3 regions of the Radiobacillus sp. PE A8.2 genome follow, and region 1 is predicted to be linked to each of the others. Evidence: a T-box and tRNA genes for the amino acid it is inferred to sense, from the RefSeq annotation. Region 1 holds a T-box; the other regions hold tRNA genes.
The links. A T-box is a leader RNA that pairs with one kind of tRNA and senses whether it is charged. The one in region 1 lies ahead of argS (arginine--tRNA ligase), so its partner is inferred to be a tRNA-Arg.
Positions count from the first base shown of each region.

Region 2: it encodes a tRNA-Arg, which carries the amino acid that the T-box ahead of argS (arginine--tRNA ligase) is inferred to sense. The anticodon was not compared.
Region 3: it encodes a tRNA-Arg, which carries the amino acid that the T-box ahead of argS (arginine--tRNA ligase) is inferred to sense. The anticodon was not compared.

Region 1 covers NZ_JBJGXI010000003.1:21,424-27,679, forward strand. The annotation lists gene ACI6MV_RS02320 (YhgE/Pip family protein) at 1-1,445, shown strand, start outside; gene ACI6MV_RS02325 (DmpA family aminopeptidase) at 1,569-2,630, opposite strand; gene argS (arginine--tRNA ligase) at 2,661-4,349, opposite strand; T-box leader at 4,396-4,611, opposite strand; gene ACI6MV_RS02335 (AAA family ATPase) at 4,686-5,243, opposite strand; gene ACI6MV_RS02340 (YcdB/YcdC domain-containing protein) at 5,390-6,256, opposite strand, start outside.
Region 2 covers NZ_JBJGXI010000054.1:20,939-27,194, reverse strand. The annotation lists gene ACI6MV_RS21225 (Ger(x)C family spore germination protein) at 1-305, shown strand, start outside; gene ACI6MV_RS21220 (hypothetical protein) at 307-474, shown strand; tRNA gene ACI6MV_RS21215 (tRNA-Arg) at 791-863, opposite strand; gene ACI6MV_RS21210 (deoxynucleoside kinase) at 1,057-1,698, shown strand; gene ACI6MV_RS21205 (deoxynucleoside kinase) at 1,695-2,375, shown strand; gene proC (pyrroline-5-carboxylate reductase) at 2,844-3,674, opposite strand; gene ACI6MV_RS21195 (bactofilin family protein) at 3,861-4,247, opposite strand; gene ACI6MV_RS21190 (peptidoglycan DD-metalloendopeptidase family protein) at 4,231-5,214, opposite strand; tRNA gene ACI6MV_RS21185 (tRNA-Ser) at 5,394-5,486, opposite strand; gene serS (serine--tRNA ligase) at 5,951-6,256, opposite strand, start outside.
Region 3 covers NZ_JBJGXI010000022.1:33,284-39,539, reverse strand. The annotation lists gene ACI6MV_RS12975 (nitric oxide synthase oxygenase) at 139-1,236, opposite strand; tRNA gene ACI6MV_RS12970 (tRNA-Arg) at 1,368-1,440, opposite strand; gene ACI6MV_RS12965 (hypothetical protein) at 1,745-2,140, opposite strand; gene clpP (ATP-dependent Clp endopeptidase proteolytic subunit ClpP) at 3,163-3,753, shown strand; gene ACI6MV_RS12955 (hypothetical protein) at 3,942-4,151, shown strand; gene ACI6MV_RS12950 (HPr family phosphocarrier protein) at 4,317-4,574, opposite strand; gene whiA (DNA-binding protein WhiA) at 4,715-5,662, opposite strand; gene ACI6MV_RS12940 (gluconeogenesis factor YvcK family protein) at 5,781-6,256, opposite strand, start outside.

The sequences.
Region 1 (6,256 bases):
TAACACAGCTCAACAATTACAGAAATTCTGAGCAACTAACAGCGGAAGTTGCCCAACTCGAAAAACTGGGAGAAAACTTTCAAGCCGAACTACAAATATTAGACGAGTTCGCCGCATCTCTTCCTGCCCATGACAGTGCAGAAGTTGAACAGTTGAAAGTTTATGCAGCAGATGCTCAAGCTACCGCTTCAGACCTGGTTAACCAGTATGATGCTGTGATAATGCCAGAGCTTAACAGTGCAATAGAGCAGTTTAGTCAAACAGCGGAAACGGCAGTTGATGACTTGGCAAAAGCTGAACAAATGCTTCCTGAAATTGAAGCGATTTTAGCCGATACCAACACAGCATTAGTAGCTGCCACTGAGCGATTACAAACATTGGAGAATGAATTGCCAGAAATTGAAGAGCAGGTTCACCTTGCCGCAACAACAATTGCAACCGATATGGACAGTATTAAAGCAGGAATAAACAAAGCAGCCGATTTCTTTGTTCAAGATTTTCCTGCTGTTGCAGAGAAAGTGCATCGTGCTGCAGCGTTTATCCAGAATGATTTGCCAGATGCTGAAGGAGAAATCCATAACGCCGCCAACGTAATTCGCAACGATTTACCAAAAGCTGAGGCAGCTGTGCATAAGTTGGCTGATTTTATCCGTGAAGATTTTCCTGAATTTGAGGAAACAGTTAGAAATGCAGCAACCAAAATCCGTGATTTCGAACAAGACTATGACTTTGGTGAAATCATCGAGTTACTAAAAAATGATATCGAAGCAGAGAGTGATTTCCTCTCCAATCCGATCGAGTTGAAAGAAAATAAAATGTTTCCAATACCGAACTACGGCTCAGCTAATACGCCTTTTTATACAACACTAAGTTTATGGGTTGGCGCCTTGTTACTCGTGTCATTGTTAACGATTGAAGTGGAAAATAAAGAAAATCGTTACCGAGAGTCCGAAATGTTTGTTGGACGATGGTTAACGTTTATTACGATCGGCATTGCGCAAGCACTAATCGTTTCATTAGGAGATATGTTTATCTTAGGTGCCTACGTAGCTGCACCTGTACGATTTGTACTATTTTCATTGCTAATCAGCTTAACATTTATGACGATTGTTTATTCATTGATTGGTATCTTTGGAAATATCGGAAAAGGAATAGCAATTATTCTACTCGTGCTACAAATATCAGGTTCTGGTGGAACATTCCCGATCCAAGTAACACCACCATTTTTCCAAGCAATCAATCCATTTCTTCCGTTTACGTACGCGATCAGTTTGCTACGTGAAGCAGTCGGTGGAATTGTCGTAAGTATCGCATTAAAAGATGTGCTCGTTCTTTCATCAATCTTTATCGTCATCTTCTTTGTTGCCTTACTATTGCGAAAACCAATGGCAGCACGGTTGCGGAAAGTAAGTGAAGCCGCAAGAAAAAGCAAGTTAATTCAGTAACCATGGGGACAGGTACATTGTCCCCCTTTTTACTCTGAGTAGAAATATAATGCAGTCATCGGTACGAATTTCATGGGATTGCTACTCTATTCATCCACCTGCTCGATCCGAAAAAAGCACTTCTTAAGTTAACTTTATATCATACTGCTTTAACAAGTCCTTAAAAGCAGGTCGCTCATTGCCATCTCGTCCAATCACATGTGTTGCCGTCACTAATGAGTTCAGCACAGCTTCTTCGGTAGCCTCACCAATTGCTCGGAATGCTATATCGATATCTTCTTCATGAATCATTGGAATTGACATAACCGATGTTTTTTCGTGAGGTATTTTAGTCGCTGTCGAAAAACCAATAACTACTTCACCGCTTCCAGTAGTAATCATCGAACCTGTTCGTGATAACCCTGTTATCGTTCTTTTGATAATCCGATTCAATTGTCTTTCTGTTACAGGCAGGTCCGTAGCAACGATCATAATAATTGATCCTTTATCTTTTTCCTCACGTGATTCGAGGATACTCGCCTTCAATTCTTCCCCAACAGCCTTACCGTTCACCTTTAAATCACTTAATATGCCAAAATTGGATAACACCAAAACACCTATTGTGTAAGTCCCGTGGTCCATGTTCATTAGTCTTGAAGAAGTACCAATTCCACCTTTTAGTGAGTAGCAAAGCATTCCCGTCCCTGCTCCTACCGATCCTTCTTCAACCTGTTTTGACGTACTATTCAACGCCTGGATTACATGTTCATGCGTAACAGCTCTTGCTCGAACATCATTTAGCAGCATGTCATTACACTCACATACAACCGGATTAATTGTTCCCGTAGTTCTTCCAATTTCCGGATTATGTTCTAACATATATCCAATTAAAGCGTTAGCAGCTGTTCCGATGCTCAATGTGTTCGTCAAAATGATAGGCGATTCTAATGTGCCTAACTCATTAATTTGTATCGTTCCCATCGTTTTACCGAAGCCATTTATAACGTGGGTTGAGGCAATCAGCTTTTGTTTAAACATATTTCCTTGGTGAGGTAAGATAGCTGTAACACCCGTTTGCGTACCACTATCGCTAATTGTTACGTGACCTACCGTTACTCCTTCAACATCTGTAATCGAGTTGTATTGTCCTGTTTCTAACTTACCTACTTTGACGCCATAATCTCTAATTCTTTTTTGACTGGACACTGTTTATCCCCCTCGTACTAATAAATATAATCACATCGCATCTGGTGCCTCAATACCTAAAACTCTCAAGCCTTCATTCAACACAATTTGTACCGAATAGACAAGTGTTAATCTTGCTTGTTTTTGTTCGTTATCATCAAGAATACGCACATTTCCATAATATTTATTAAATGCCTTGGAAAGATCAAGCAAGTATTTTGCGATTTGAGATGGATCATTAGCATCAAAAGCACGCTTGACCACATCCGGAAATGCCATCAGATTTGTGACAATCCCCCACGCCTCTTCATCCGATATTTCAGTCTGAACATTACTTTCCTGTAAATTACCCTTTTTCAAAATGGAAGTGGCACGTGCATGTGTATATTGTACATATGGCCCTGTTTCACCTTCGAAACGTAGCATATCTTCTAATGAAAATTCAATATCATTAAGTCGAAAGTTCTTCAGATCGTGAAATATGACGGCACCCGTTCCAATCTGGCGGGCAACTTCATCCTTTGCATCCAGTGTTGGATTTTTTTCGATAATACTTTGCTTAGCGAGATTGATCGCATCTTGTAACACCTGTTCTAGCAAGACAACCTTTCCTTTTCGTGTTGACATTTTCTTGCCATCTTTCAACATCATTCCAAAAGGAACATGTGTCAGTCCTTGGTGCCACCGATAGCCCATTTTTTCTAATACTACAAACAGCTGTTTGAAATGAAGCGATTGTTCACTTCCAACCACATATAGTGATTTAACAAAGTGATAATTATCTTGGCGATAAATTGCAGCAGCTAGGTCACGCGTTGCATACAGCGTTGTCCCGTCTTTTTTCTTGATCAAACACGGCGGTACATCCTCGTTTATTTGTACGACTTTTGCTCCTTCTGAATCCTGCAGTAATTTCTTTTCTTCTAGAAGTTGAACTACGCTTTCCATTTTATCATTATAAAAGGCTTCTCCATGATTAGAATCGAAGCTAACACCTAACAATTCATAAATCTTGGAAAACTCTTTTAGCGATTCCTCTCTGAACCATTTCCAAAGTGCTAATGCTTCTTCATCGCCGTCTTCTAACTTCTTAAATGCATGTCTCCCCTGGTCATTCAATTTGTCATTTTGTTCTGCTTCTTCATGAAAATGAACATATAATTTTAGTAATTCTTTGATCGGATTTTCTTTTACTTTTTGTTCATCTCCCCACAGTTTATAAGCAACAATTAATTTTCCAAACTGGGTTCCCCAATCACCTAAATAATTAATTTTGATCGGTTGAAACCCACACTTAGCAACAATATGTGCTAGTGAATTACCGATTACCGTGGATCGTAAATGCCCCATTGAAAAAGGCTTGGCAATATTCGGTGATGAAAAGTCAATTGTAATAACACCGTTATTGCCAATGTTTGCATCTCCATAGTGATGCTTGTTTGCAACGATTTCTTTTATCACACGAGCAGACACTTCTTGTTTATTCAAAAATACATTCACATATCCACTGACGGCTTCAACTTTTTCAAAAAAATCAGATACCTCAATCTTACTAGTAAGCGCATTGGCAATTGTTTGTGGTGACTGACGATAAATTTTGGCTAGGTCAAAACAAGGAAAAGCCATATCGCCCATATGTTCATATTTCGGTTTTTCAATCATCTGTATTAGCTTATTTTCTTCAACATGCTCCTTTAATTGATCGTGTAACGCATCAGCAAAAATAGCTTTATAATTCATACAAGTTCCTCCTAAAATAATAAAACACCCGCCTCTTTCCATAAGGAAAAGAGACGGGTGTTGTCATTGGCCCGCGGTACCACTCTGCTTGTTTATATGTAAACCACTCCATTTGTTAACGAGGTACACCCCGGCTCATCCTACTAATGTTCAGAAGAGCATCTACAAAGTCCGGTTCATCATTTGCGCCGTAATCAGGCTCCCACCACCCCTGACTCGCTGTACCTTTACAAACAACTACTCTCTTTGTCATTGAATTTCTTATGTATTTCAAACTATTATAACTACTTTTTCACAAATTGCAATAGCTCTTTATCGAAATTCGCTTGTTCTCACCTATAAACCAAACCGCTCTTTAATCATTGTCGCAACTTCTTCAGCACTCATTTTCGAATTATTTATTCTCAAATAATTTTCTTTGTTTATTTCTCCATGTTCCGAATTTAAACGCATTGTGTCCATCGTGCTCAATAAATTGTGTTCTGATTGCTCGACGTTTCTTTTTGTCGGTTTATGCTCTAGCCTGTTCGCTGTTTTATTTCGTTTTAGCCTCTCTTCTACATCTGCTTCTAACTCAACAAAGAATATTTCGGCTCCTCGGTCACTAAATGTACTAGACATTTTTTCAACAGCTTCCCAGTCCTCTTTTTCGTTAAATGCCCAAACAAAAGTAAAAATCATTCCATATTGATCACTTTTCGAAAACGATTTAAATATTTCTTCACGAAACAGCGTGGATAATCTCCACATTTCAGGACTAAATCCGAAAAACGGCTCAAGCAAATCGATCGTCATATGGTTATGGAATAGTTGTAAATCAGTAATTTTTGATAACGCTTGTCCGACAGTCATTTTTCCAACTGCCTGAGGTCCGAATAGTAAAACAAATCTCACTGCTTTTTCACGCCTGGATTTTTCTAAAAGTATATCATTTCAGTCAACTAAACCGTAGACCACATACTTATAGTTCCCATGAATCAATACTATAAGCGTCTTATAACAAAATACCTGGCCCTAAATTATTAAGAGCAAACACTTCACTATAGCAGAAAACTAGCATCACCCACATCTACAAAATACGCCTTTCCGCTCACCGCATCAATGACACGGACATGGCCGACAGTGTCTGGAAAAGAGGCAACATAGCTTAAAGAAAATATTGATTTTTGATCTTCATCATACTCACGAACAAACATGAGCTCCATTTCTACATGTTTCTCGTAAATTTTTTTCACATCTTCCTTGGAAAGGACAGGTAAACTCGGAAACTTCTTAAATAGCGCATCAGATGGGACATCAAGATTAAAATTATTCACTTTTCCAGAATACCTTCCCACTTCCATAATAGATACGTGTTGATCTACGCGTACTTTATTACAAAATAAGTGAAAGTAAAACGTATATGAAGGCTCAGATTCAATGTCTTCTTCATAAAAATCGATCTCTTCTTCGGATTCGGACTCTTCAACTTCATCATCTATTACTTCTTCATCCTCAAGTTCATCGTCTAAAAAATCTTCAAGCATTTCAACCTGAAATCTTGTATCTGTATCTGAAAAGAGTTTATACAACAACTGAAACGCAACCTGTCTGGCTTTCACTTCCCCAATTTCCGCGTCGTTTTCTTCTATAGCTTCTCCGCTTACGATCTGCACAAGCCTTGACGTATTTTCATCAAAGCAAAGCTTCACAATATCGTTATCTTGTTCATCCATATCAAAAGAGAAATTTTTCACTTCGTCCTTTGTTGACCATAGCTCTATTTTTTTCCCTTCCGTTATCTGCTTATCTAGCAATTTATATTCAGCTGTTAAGCCGACGAGCTGATGTATGCTTTCAGTTGGAACAGGTTGTTTTGGAATCGGTTCGGATTCGTGTTTTTCTTGTACACTAGCAGGCTCCGTTCC
Region 2 (6,256 bases), on a different contig from region 1:
TTCCAAGTTTAGTCGATTATGCAAAAAATAAAGAATATCAAAAACTATTGTCGAAATCCATTGAAGAAGCATTGGAGAAAAAAGCAAGTGAACTAATAAAAAAAACACAAGAAGTGTATCGAGCAGAACCATTTTATTGGTCACTTTTTGTTAGAAAATATTTTCGAACCATCGAACAGTATGAACAAGCTGATTGGAATGAAAACATCTATCCAAATGCCGACATCACGGTTAATTACAATCTAGTACGATTAGAGTTTGGTAAAATGATTAATGATTCCAACCTTTCAGAAGTGAGGGATTAATATGGGTAGAATTATTCTAGGAGCAATAGCGCTTTACGTCGCCATTTTCTGCGGTAATTATGCAAGAACTTGCTTTAAAGAAAAGAATAAATTAGGTGGAATTGCTATTTCTGTGATGTCACTACTTGCTTTAGCATCACCGTTCATTTACTTTATGATGGTTAGGTAGCAATAGTACAAAGATGGATCATAAGAAAATCGTAGAGCGCCCGTTTAGCAACGTAGCGACTGGAGCGAATTGAATGAATCACGATGAGCTCGTGAATGGATGATGACTCATGTTAAGGCGATTCGTGAAGTCGCCTAATTTCTGGCGCTCGGAGTTAGACACAAAAAAACCATCTAATCAAATTTTGATTAAAAGGCTTTTTATGGAGTTCTATTAGGTCCGACAATTTGAGTATCAATGGCGCACGGCTTATATTATTTTTCAGCTAGACCGTGCGACATCCAAAATTGTCAAAACCGTGATATGACAGTGATAATGGCCCCAGTAGGATTCGAACCTACGACACATGGTTTAGGAAACCAATGCTCTATCCCCTGAGCTATGGAGCCATGTTTAGACAAGTACTACTTATTATACAAAATCATTGTCCAATTGAAAAGGGAAAGTCACCGCTTCTTCTTTTTCTCGATATTTTCCAACTGTTGTTTTGCTGAGAAACTGTCCTAGTTATGATATGTTATGATAAAATATAGTTTGCTGTAAAAATAGAGAATTTTGTCGGATTTGATCGGAGGATAAGTAATGAACAAGCTTCCTTTTGTTGCCGTAGAAGGGCCAATCGGTGTAGGAAAGACATCTTTAGCGAAACGATTAGCTGATCATTTTCAGTTTGTTTTATTAAAAGAAATCGTTGAAGAAAATCCATTTTTGGGGAAATTTTATGATGATATCGAAGCGTGGAGTTTTCAAACAGAAATGTTTTTCCTCTGTAATCGTTACAAACAATTAGAGGATATCGAAAAGTATTATTTAACACAAAACAAGGCAGTTATTGCCGATTACCATATTTCAAAGAATATGATTTTTGCTCAACGCACATTGCAAGAGGCGCAATTCGATAAATATGCGAAAGTTTATGACATTCTTACTGCCGATATGCCTAAGCCAAACATGATGGTCTATCTTGATGCCAGCTTAGAAACTTTGCTGCAAAGAATTGAAATGCGTGGTCGACAAGTGGAGCATAATATCCAAGCCTCTTACCTTGAGCAACTATCAAAGGATTACCAACAATTTATGAATAAATTTGAAAGCATGCATCCTGATATTCCTGTGATTCGAATTAATGGGGATACCGTTGATTTTGTAAAACATGAAGCAGATTTTTCAATTATTTTAGATCAAGTAGAAAAGCATATGCATAAAGGGGAAGTTGTACAATGAGTTTACGAGATACCTATAAGATTCCAAATGATAGTGTAATAACGATAGCAGGTACTGTTGGCGTTGGAAAATCGACGATGACGAAGGCGTTAGCTAATGCACTTAACTTCCGTACCTCCTTCGAAAAGGTAGATACAAATCCATACCTTGATAACTTCTATTCAGATTTTCAGCGATGGAGCTTTCATCTACAAGTCTATTTTCTAGCAGAACGATTTAAGGAACAGAAACGCATTTTTGAATATGGTGGAGGATTCATACAGGACCGTTCTATTTATGAGGACACTGGAATCTTTGCTAAAATGCACAATGAAAAAGGCACAATGTCTGCGGTTGATTATGAAACATACCGTAGTTTATTTGACGCGATGGTGATGACACCTTATTTCCCTCACCCGGATTTACTTATTTATTTAGAAGGATCTTTTGACGATATCGTTGATCGGATTAAACTCCGTGGACGCCCGATGGAGCAACAAACACCACTTAGTTATTGGAAAGAAATGTTCGGTAGATATGAGGAATGGATTAACAACTTTAATGCTTGTCCGGTGCTACGTATAAATATTGCTGATTATGATGTTATTAAAGATGAGGAATCGATTGAAGTCGTATTAGAAAAAGTCGGCCACTTCATCCAACAGTCTAGAAAATGGAAATCAGGGCAACCAGTCTAATATGATAAGAAGGTTGTTGTAAATTTTATTCCCTTGTTCATTTCAAAGTTGAAGTAAAATGCGTCGTAGTTTGGCGAGTGCTTGACCCGCTCCGGAAATGCCCTTCGCTTTCCGCGGGGGGCTAGTGAGCCTCCTCGCGCCTTCGCGCTGCGGGGTCTCACTTACGCCGCTAGTCCCGCAGGAGTCGAAGGGCATTTCCTCCGCTGTTAACTGGATTGCTCCTTACGTCGGGTGATTGGAGCTCCAGGCAGTCGACTCCTGCGGGACAGCGCGAGCTGAAGATCCACTCAGAAGCGCACTATGCTTCTGAGTTAGCTGAAGCCGTGCCCGCGGAAAGCGACTGTCTGGAGCGGAAATCACGTGCACTACGTTACGACGGAGTCTAGCTATTTTACGTACTAACAACAACCTTATATAAAAAAAGAAATTGAGCATACCATACCGCTCAATTTCTTTTTTTATGGTTATTTATTTTTCCTTCACGGTAAAGTTACTACCAAGTTCTTGCGATCGCTCCACCGCGCGATTTACACAACTAATCAAAGCCTGTTGGAAGTTATGTGATGCTAGCTCCTCAATCGCTGCTTGCGTGACTCCATTTGGACTAGTAATTTTCCTCCGTAGTTCGGCAGGCTCATCCTCAGAAACTTTTAACATTTCCGCCACGCCAGTAAGTGTCTGGGCAATTAAATCCCTGGCAATATGTTTGTCTAAGTTATGTACTTCTGCTGCTTTCTCCATCGCTTCAACCGCATAATAGAAATAAGCAGGCCCACTTCCAGCAAGAGCCGTCATAATATCAATTTTATCTTCCGGTGCAACTGTCGTTGTCCCAATTGTTTGTAACAGCTGTTCTGCTTGCTTAACATGCAATGGTGACGCATATTTACCTGCAGCAATAGTTGTCGCTGAAAGTCCAATTGTTGCAGACGTGTTTGGCATTACACGAATCACTGGGATTTGCAAGCCGATCGTTTCTGTTATGAAATCACTTGATACACCCGCTAATACAGATAATAAAATTTGATTTTCAAGTAGATACGGTCTAATTTCATTGATCGACTCTTCAACACCATTTGGTTTCATTGCTAAAATAACGATATCGGCACCATCTATGACTTCCTGTTTATTTGAAGAAGTATGAATATGATAAAGCTTATTTAGGTAGTCTAATCGATCTTGGTTTGACTTATTTGTTACGCTAATTTGTTCTGGTTTTAACAATCCGCTTGTTTTCATTCCGATAATCATTGCTTCTGCCATCGAACCGGCACCAATAAATGCTACTTTTCTTAACACGTAGTTCCACTCCTTACATTTTAAAAACCCCACTCCGCCCTTCCCTTAAAAGGACGAAATGAGGTTGAATCACAAGCATGAAATTACACTAAAGGATTTTTGCATTTTGATTATTCTTTATTTTTTAGTATTATGCAGGTAAATATATTTTATGTCAAGTTTATAATTTAAGCTATCTCATAAAACCTATTCTGCTGCGATTTCCAGCTTTTTATTTCCTTCGATATTGAAATCGTCCATCTTACTTTCTCCTTCAAAAATGCCACCTTCATCGATTATAAAAGCCTTCATGTGTGCATTACCTAATAAGTGCCCTTTCTTTTCAATGTGTACAATCCCAGATGCACGAACATTTCCACTTATAGTTCCAGCAATTGTAATATTACGAGCATCAATATTAGCTTCGATATTCCCACTTGCACCCACGGTTAAATCACCAGAACAAGTGATGTCACCTAGTACTTTTCCTTCCACACGGACACTACCTTCTGTTTTGATTGTACCTTCAAAAGTCGACCCAGCACCAACCACCGTATCCAATATGTCTAACTGCTTATTACTCTTCATTTTCATTTCCATTCTCCTTTGTATCGGATTGGTTCAATCTCTGCATGAAAGTCATGTAAGGGTATGGATCAATCGTCACACCATTTTTAATCACTTCGTAATGCAAATGTACGCCGGTACTTCTGCCAGTTGATCCCATGTAGCCAATTGTATCTCCCTTTTTCACTTGCTGACCTTCTTCCACTTCTATTTGAGCTAAATGTGCATAACGCGTTTGCAAAATAGAAGTGTGATTAATAACGATAGAGTTTCCGTATCCGCCATTGCGAGCAGCAAAGGATACCTGACCATCTGCTGTAGCATATACAGGTGTTCCATAAGGCCCAGCGATGTCCATACCGCTATGATAAGCATCCGAAGTTGTAAAAGGATCGGATCGATTACCAAACGTTGACGTAATTCGTGTAGCATCAGTTGGCCATAATATTGGAGTTCGGCTCAACTCTGCATTGATTTGTTGAAAGTTTTCTATCGATTTTTTATAGTTATTCAATAGAGTAGGAACATTTTCTTTTAAGCGCGCATATTGTTCAGGTAATGTTTCCTCTTTCTCCACAGGAACCTGCTCATTTACTTGTAATGAGTTGTATTCTACCCCTCCTGTTGCAAGATCTAGATTTGCTTCATTAATGTATTCAGGGTCCATAGAGTTAATCATGCCCTTTAATTCCTGTTGGAGATCAGTTAATTGGAGGACTTGATCATCCAACCAAGCCGTTTCTTCTTGATAATAAACAATTTCTTGATTGGCTTGTTGTAGTTCTGCTTGTGTCTGATTAATATGCTCTGTTAGGGTAGCATTTTCTTCACTAAAGTGTTGAAGCCTTATTTGAGTTATAATGAGTGAACCTGCTAATGATAGTAGAAAAATGATTGCGAATAAGGCTGATGCTTTCGGTATATTTAATTGGCGTATCCGTTTTTCATTTTTATTGGAGATGACCAAAACCGTCCATTTTTTCTTCTTTCTCATTCTTTCCCTCCCTACATGACTTTCATTATTGTTACACCACGTTTCATGATTCGACATTGTATTTCAATATCCTTCTTTTTTTACAATATTCCATTTAATAACAGTTAAATTTAAACACTAAAAAACCGCTACATCGAAATGTAGCGGTATATCTCCAAATTTTATGCGCTATATAATTATGGAGGAGGAAGAGGGATTCGAACCCCCGCGGGCTTTGACACCCCTGTCGGTTTTCAAGACCGATCCCTTCAGCCAGACTTGGGTATTCCTCCGTGCCGACAAAAACTAATATATCAATTTATGCATAGCTTGTCAACATATTTATATAATTTTTTTGTTAAGTTTGTTGACGTTTATTAATTTTCACATTACATAATTGAAGTGAAATACGACGTAGTGCTTGAGATTTTTGCTCATGCGTCTAGCTGTTACCAACAGCAGACGAGTTAGCCGGATTTAACGGCCATATAAGCGCTTATTTCGCTTGAAATTTTTAGTTTTGATGATTTGACGGCCACCACAGCACTTATTTACTGATATCAACTCGTTGAAACAACAAATTCATCCAAATAAGTGCGCTGGTGGCCGCACAATTCTAATAATGCTTCATTTGTCACAGATAAGCGCACTGGTGGCCGTCATCGACTCATCGACCGCAGTACATCCCTCCACAGCGTATGTTTAGCATCTAGATATTTTTGTAATTAAAACCTTATAACAACAGCATCAATTTACTTTATTTAATTACTTCTATTCCACCCATATAAGGACGTAATACTTCTGGTACGACAACAGATCCATCTGCTTGTTGGTAATTTTCTAATATTGCAGAAACGGTACGGCCAATTGCTAAACCAGAGCCATTCAACGTGTGTACAAATTCAGGCTTTCCTTTTTCTTCTCTTCTAAAACGAATTCCTGCGCGGCGTGCTTGGAAATCTTCAAAATTAGAACAAGAAGAAATTTCTCTATACGTGTCATTACTCGGGATCCATACTTCGATATCGTATTTTTTGGCTGCTGTAAATCCTAAATCACCCGT
Region 3 (6,256 bases), on a different contig from region 1:
ATACGAAGTTTAGCACGCAGAAATTCGACTGTCAATATAAAAAGTATAAAAAGTTGTAAAATTAAGATAACTGAATCAATTTCATAATTACTCTACAGAATCATTAACAAATATTATGATAATAACCATACATGTCCTTTACTGATGAAAGAAATTAGGCTTCTGCGTCAGATCATCATAATGGCTATGAAAAATATGTGTAGACGCAGGTGACAGTGGTGGAATTAACCATGACCACCTGCCAGTGAGCTCTCGTTCTGCTTTTGCCTCTTTTTCTTCAAACATCTTAAACTGCTGTGCTGCCGTATGGTGGTCAACGATCGTAACGCCTGCTTTTTGGAAAGATTGGAGAACAGCTTTGTTCAGTTCGACTAGCGCTTCGTCTTTCCACAAAGAACGGTTTGAATTTGTGTCCAACCCTAAATGCTCAGCAACGGCCGGCAACAAATTGTACCGATCTGTATCTGCAAGGTTTCTAGCTCCAATCTCCGTGCCCATATACCAGCCGTTAAAAGGGGCACAGCCATAGTTGATCCCGCCAATCTCAAGACGCATATCTGCAATAATCGGCACTGCATACCACTTCACTTCTCGTTCGCCAAAAAGGTCATGATTAGGGTGCTCGATCACAACTTCAACAATAATATCGGCCGGAATATCCATCCATTGAGGTTCATCCTCATCTATTTGCACCACTAATGGAAGGATATCAAACGCACCAAACTTTCCCTCCCAGCCAAGCTCCATGCATCGCTCCGTAAATGCCACAGACGCCGGATCACCGATGATACCGTCTGCGGTTTGATAGCCTGCATAGCGTAATAGCTGATGGTTCCAGATTCTCACTGTCCGATTGTTACCTGCATCTGCATTAAATATCGTAATCGCAGACTGGACTTTACCATTATTTGTAGCAAACACAATATGCTTAAAAAGCAAATCAAACACATCAGACGCCTCGGTGATCTCTCTAGCATCAATCACCTTCAAGCGATTCCAAAACAACCGTCCAATGCAACGATTGGAATTGCGCCAGGCCATTTTTGCTCCATGACTCAATTCCTCAAAACTATGCTTATAGGTTCCCGTTTCGTTAATTTCTGAAATCACTTCATCTATTCGTTGCTCAATCTGAATCTCGTTTTTCCCAAGTTCGAAGTAACACGTTCTTATAAAGGATGCTGCTTCTTGTATTAACTCAGCATTTTCCAAACGCTGTAAATTATTATTTTTCATAGCTACCTCCAAGTTCAATAGTGTCATTTTAGCAAAACTTTGGAGTAATCCGAAATAGTATGATTGCGTAAGAAAAAAGCCAAGGACCTCCATATCATATGGAGGTCCTTGGCTTACTGGAAATAATGTAACGCGCCCGGAGGGATTTGAACCCCCGACTCTTGGTACCGGAAACCAATGCTCTATCCCCTGAGCTACGGGCGCAAGACAACTTTATTAAATTTGTGACAAAAACCATTATAACCGATAGCGCTGCTTATTTCAATTACTGTTTTTCCTATCTATAAATTGTGCCCATACCACTAGGTATTTGTCTGCATAGGTTATAAAGGATTTCAATACAAATGTAGGAAATCATTACAAAAACACCTTGCAAAAAATTGCTAATAGACTTATGTCTTGATTTCACTATTGGAATCAAGGCATTTTTTGTCTATTTTCGTAAATCTTGTGGATATGGCAAATTTCCTATAAACGTGTCAACATTTGTATGGAAGCGATTTTTAGCTTAGTTTTCACTAAGGGATCGGACCAATAAGATTCCTGCCAACACACCCATTATTGCTCTTATTTCTAAGCTTCTCAATGGATTGATGGCATTAAAACCGTCAATCCCAAACCATAGTATCCAACTTCCAAATGGTATAGTGGAAAATATAATAAGGATCAGCGTAAGGACAGCCTTAGCGCAATCTACCTTAACCTTTTTTAAAGCAATAATCTTTTTAACTTTTTCTGACTCAATTAAAATTCCGAATAACAAGTAGAGAAAACTGATTAAAAGTCCGTAAAGTATCATTCCTTCCCCACTGTAATTAAGTACTACCTTATACTCTTTAAGGACTAAGGATATTACCATTAGAAGAATAATACCAATGACCGTTTTAAAAAGTAACTTATTCATTTTCAGTACAGCCTCCCTCCTCAAATTCAACATAAATTTCTATTCTTTGCATAATCTTCTTATGTAACTTTAACATAAAATACCAGAACCCTTTATGCTTTCTATGGAAATTTAACTAAGTTCTAAAACCACACTATTGTAGAAAATAGGCATTTTATAGTAATATCAATCAATTCCTACTACTGACAAAACCTATGCTGCCATGTTTATATTGTGTAAAAAAGGGAACGCTGAATTTAGGTAATTTACGCTACAATTAATACATACGATGTAATATAGGGACTATGATGATAAAAGCTCACCTTATCTACATAATTATTTTTGGCTTTTTCGTAAAGTTTGTTGTTTTTTAAACTTCATAATTGAAATGAAAATGCGACATAGTGCTTGTGATTTCCGCTCCAGGCAGTCACTTTACGCTAGTTTAAAGCGTTTTTCTTTAAACAGGCACGGCTTCAGCTAACTCAGAAGCAAATGTTTTCGGTGGGACGAGTAATCGCAGTCCCAAAATGCGCTTCTGAGTGGATCTTCAGCTCGCGCTTTTCCCGCAGGACTTTGAATTAACTTCCCCGAATTACACCGCACGAAGAAAATGCGGTTTTCATTTTCGAAGATCGACTGCCTGGAGCTCCAATCACCCGTCATAAAGAGCAATCACCTTTATAGCGGAGGAAATGCACTTCGACTCCTGAGGCCCGGCAAGGGTTATGCAGGCGTTGTCCGGCATGGACGGTTTTAGCCTGTAGTCCTTAAGAAAGGGTCTAAGTGAGACCCCGCAGCGCGAAAGCGCAAGGAGGCTCACTAGCCCCCCGCGGAAAGCGAAGTGCATTTCCGGAGCGGTGCAAGCACTCTCAAAATTTTGCAGGAGTTTAGATACTACGTGAAATAACAACAACCTTTAGAAAGAAGCCTTATTTTTTAATAGGTAAACAGCTTATCGTTTGACCTTTATTGACCATTTAGTTTAAGATGTACTTAGTTACAATAAGCATATTGAACAAAGCTTAAGGAGGATAAATTGAATGAATCTAATTCCAACAGTTATTGAACAAACTAACCGCGGAGAACGTGCATACGATATTTATTCACGACTATTAAAAGACCGTATTATTATGTTAGGAAGCGGCATCGATGATAACGTATCAAACAGCATTGTTGCACAGCTACTTTTCCTAGCAGCAGAAGATCCAGAGAAAGATATTTCTTTATACATTAATTCCCCTGGTGGCTCGATCACTGCCGGAATGGCAATCTATGATACAATGCAGTTCATTAAACCAAATGTATCTACAATTTGTATCGGTATGGCAGCATCCATGGGAGCATTCTTACTAGCAGCAGGTGAGCCTGGTAAACGTTATGCGCTACCAAATAGTGAAGTAATGATTCACCAACCACTAGGAGGCACACAAGGGCAAGCATCTGATATCCAGATTCACGCAAAACGAATCATCGAGATGCGTAAAAAATTAAACACAATTCTTTCTGAACGTACAGGTCAACCAATGGAAGTAATCGAGCGCGATACAGATCGCGATAACTTCATGGAAGCACACAAAGCAAAAGAATATGGTTTAATTGATAAAGTAATGGAGAAAAAACCTGCAGAATAAGCACGTAAGGAAAAACACGTAGATTCCTAATAGAATCTACGTGTTTTTTGTTCTTCAATAACTTAAACTCTCAGACTTTTTAATTGTGTACTCGCTCATGTTATAATAAAGTACCTAGGATGAATATCAATACTACTAATTGTGAGGATACTAGGATATCCAGCAATCAACTATAGAGGTGCTAATAAATGAATAAACGATGGACGATTGATAAGATTCAAGAATTTGTAGAGAAAAATTCAGAAAGTAAGTTGCTAACGACAGAATATCATGGTTTCTCTCAAAAATTACTATTTAAATGTGCATGTGGTAACAATTTTGAAAAACAATTTAAAAAATTTAAAGACAAAAATCAACGTAAATGTGACGTGTGCCAACCACCAAAAACTGCAGAATAATTAACACAGATCAAGTGCCGACTTCCTTAACAGGAGTCGGCACTTTTTAGCATCTTATTCGTTCACTCCTGATATCAACTATAAATATGGCATCCCGTGTCCGCTATGAACAAAAAAACTTTGAAAAAAGTTTTATCTCACAAAAAGGCGTTCGATCTCGTTATACTAGGATGCAACAGACACAAAGTTAATTAGCTCCAGCAGTGCGGTTTCATCATCTGATCCATCGGCTATTATGATGATTGAATCGCCTGAAGCAATTGCCAGACTCATCACGCCCATAATACTTTTGGCATTGACCCGCTTCTCATCCTTATCAATAAAAATCTCACTTGAAAAGCGATTTGCCAGCTGAACAAACTCTGCAGCAGGTCTTGCCTGCAAACCTGATTTCAATTCTATAACTACTGATTTCTCAACCAATCTCTATTCCTCCCTCAATAATTAAGCTCTATAAATAATATATATATGAAAGCGCTACCATTGTTATGAAAAAAATTACTCTCTATCTCCAGAGAGCATTTATCATATTATAGCATACGAAGCCTATGTTTAGAAATATATTATTCATTAATCGGTTGCCCTTTTTTTATTTTGTCGGCAAACTCGTCTATTTTTCGAAGTCGATGATTGATTCCAGATTTACTAATTTTTCCTGTCGATACAAGCTCCCCTAGCTCTTTAAGTGACACGTCCTGATGCTGTACTCTTAATGTAGCAATCTCTTTTAGTTTATCAGGGAGGGAATCTAATCCTACCGTGCGATCGATGAAGCGAATATTTTCGACTTGGCGAAACGCTGCACCAATCGTTTTATTTAAATTGGCTGTTTCGCAGTTAACCAAACGATTAACGCTATTCCTCATATCACGAACAATCCGAACATCTTCAAATTTCAACAGTGCTTTATGAGCACCAATATGACTGAGAAATTCGGTGATTTTTTCTGCTTCTTTAATGTAAGCAATATATCCCTTTTTTCTTTCTAACATTCTTGCATGGAGACCAAAATCGTTCATTAATTGAACCAATGAATCATTATGTTCTTCATAAAAATTAAATATTTCTAGATGATATGATGATGTTTCTGGATTGTTAACTGATCCACCTGCAAGAAATGCACCACGCAAGTATGCCTTTCGACAACACGTTTTTTCTAAAAACTTTTCGGAAATCTCTCGTACTAAAGTAAATGGTTCTTCTAGTATATTTAATTCAGCTAAAATCGTCCGTACGCCTTCTTTCAGCCGCACAATGTACACATTGTTTTTCTTCAGCTTCATTTTTTTTCGGACGAGTAATTCTACTGGATAACTGTAGAGGGATTTAAGTAATGTATAAATTCTTCGAGCAATCGCTGCATTTTCAGTCTGAATGTCCAACACATAATCCTGTCTTGATAATGACAGCGCACCATTCATACGAATAAGTGCCGCTAATTCAGATTGAGCACAGCAACTCTCATTCGGAATGTTCGTCAGCTCTTTTTTTATTTCCGATGCAAATGACATGGTAACTCCCCCCTTATAAGTTCGAGTTCAAAAAGGTGAAGGAGGTTAAATTCCCGGATCGGAAAAATAAACCAACTCTAGCTTTCGCCACTAATCATTCGACGCCTTTTTGAACCTCTTATAATAACGAATACAAGAGTTTCGCTATTTTATCTGTATCATGACGCAGCATCGTTTTATTGTGATCGATAATATCTGCTTCAATTATTTCTAACCCCATGTTAACAAGGCGTGCAAGATCATATTCAACTGGTTGTGCATTTTCCTCTGCATAAACAGCACGCACGTCACTTTTAATCGGTTTATTGTGTACAACAATCGAATGGATACAGCCATCTCCTACATGTCTTGTAATTGCTTGTACGTGATCTGCTGCCGTATAGTCCGTTGTTTCACCGTACTGTGTCATGACATTACAGACATAGACAATTTTACCTTTCGCCCTTTTTAAGGCATCACCAATTTGCGGTACAATCAAATTAGGCAATGTACTAGTGTAGAGACTACCTGGCGCAATCACAATTAAATCTGCTTCAGATACAGCAGTAATTGCGTCAGGTAAAGGCAGAACAGGCTCCGGCTTTAAAAACACAC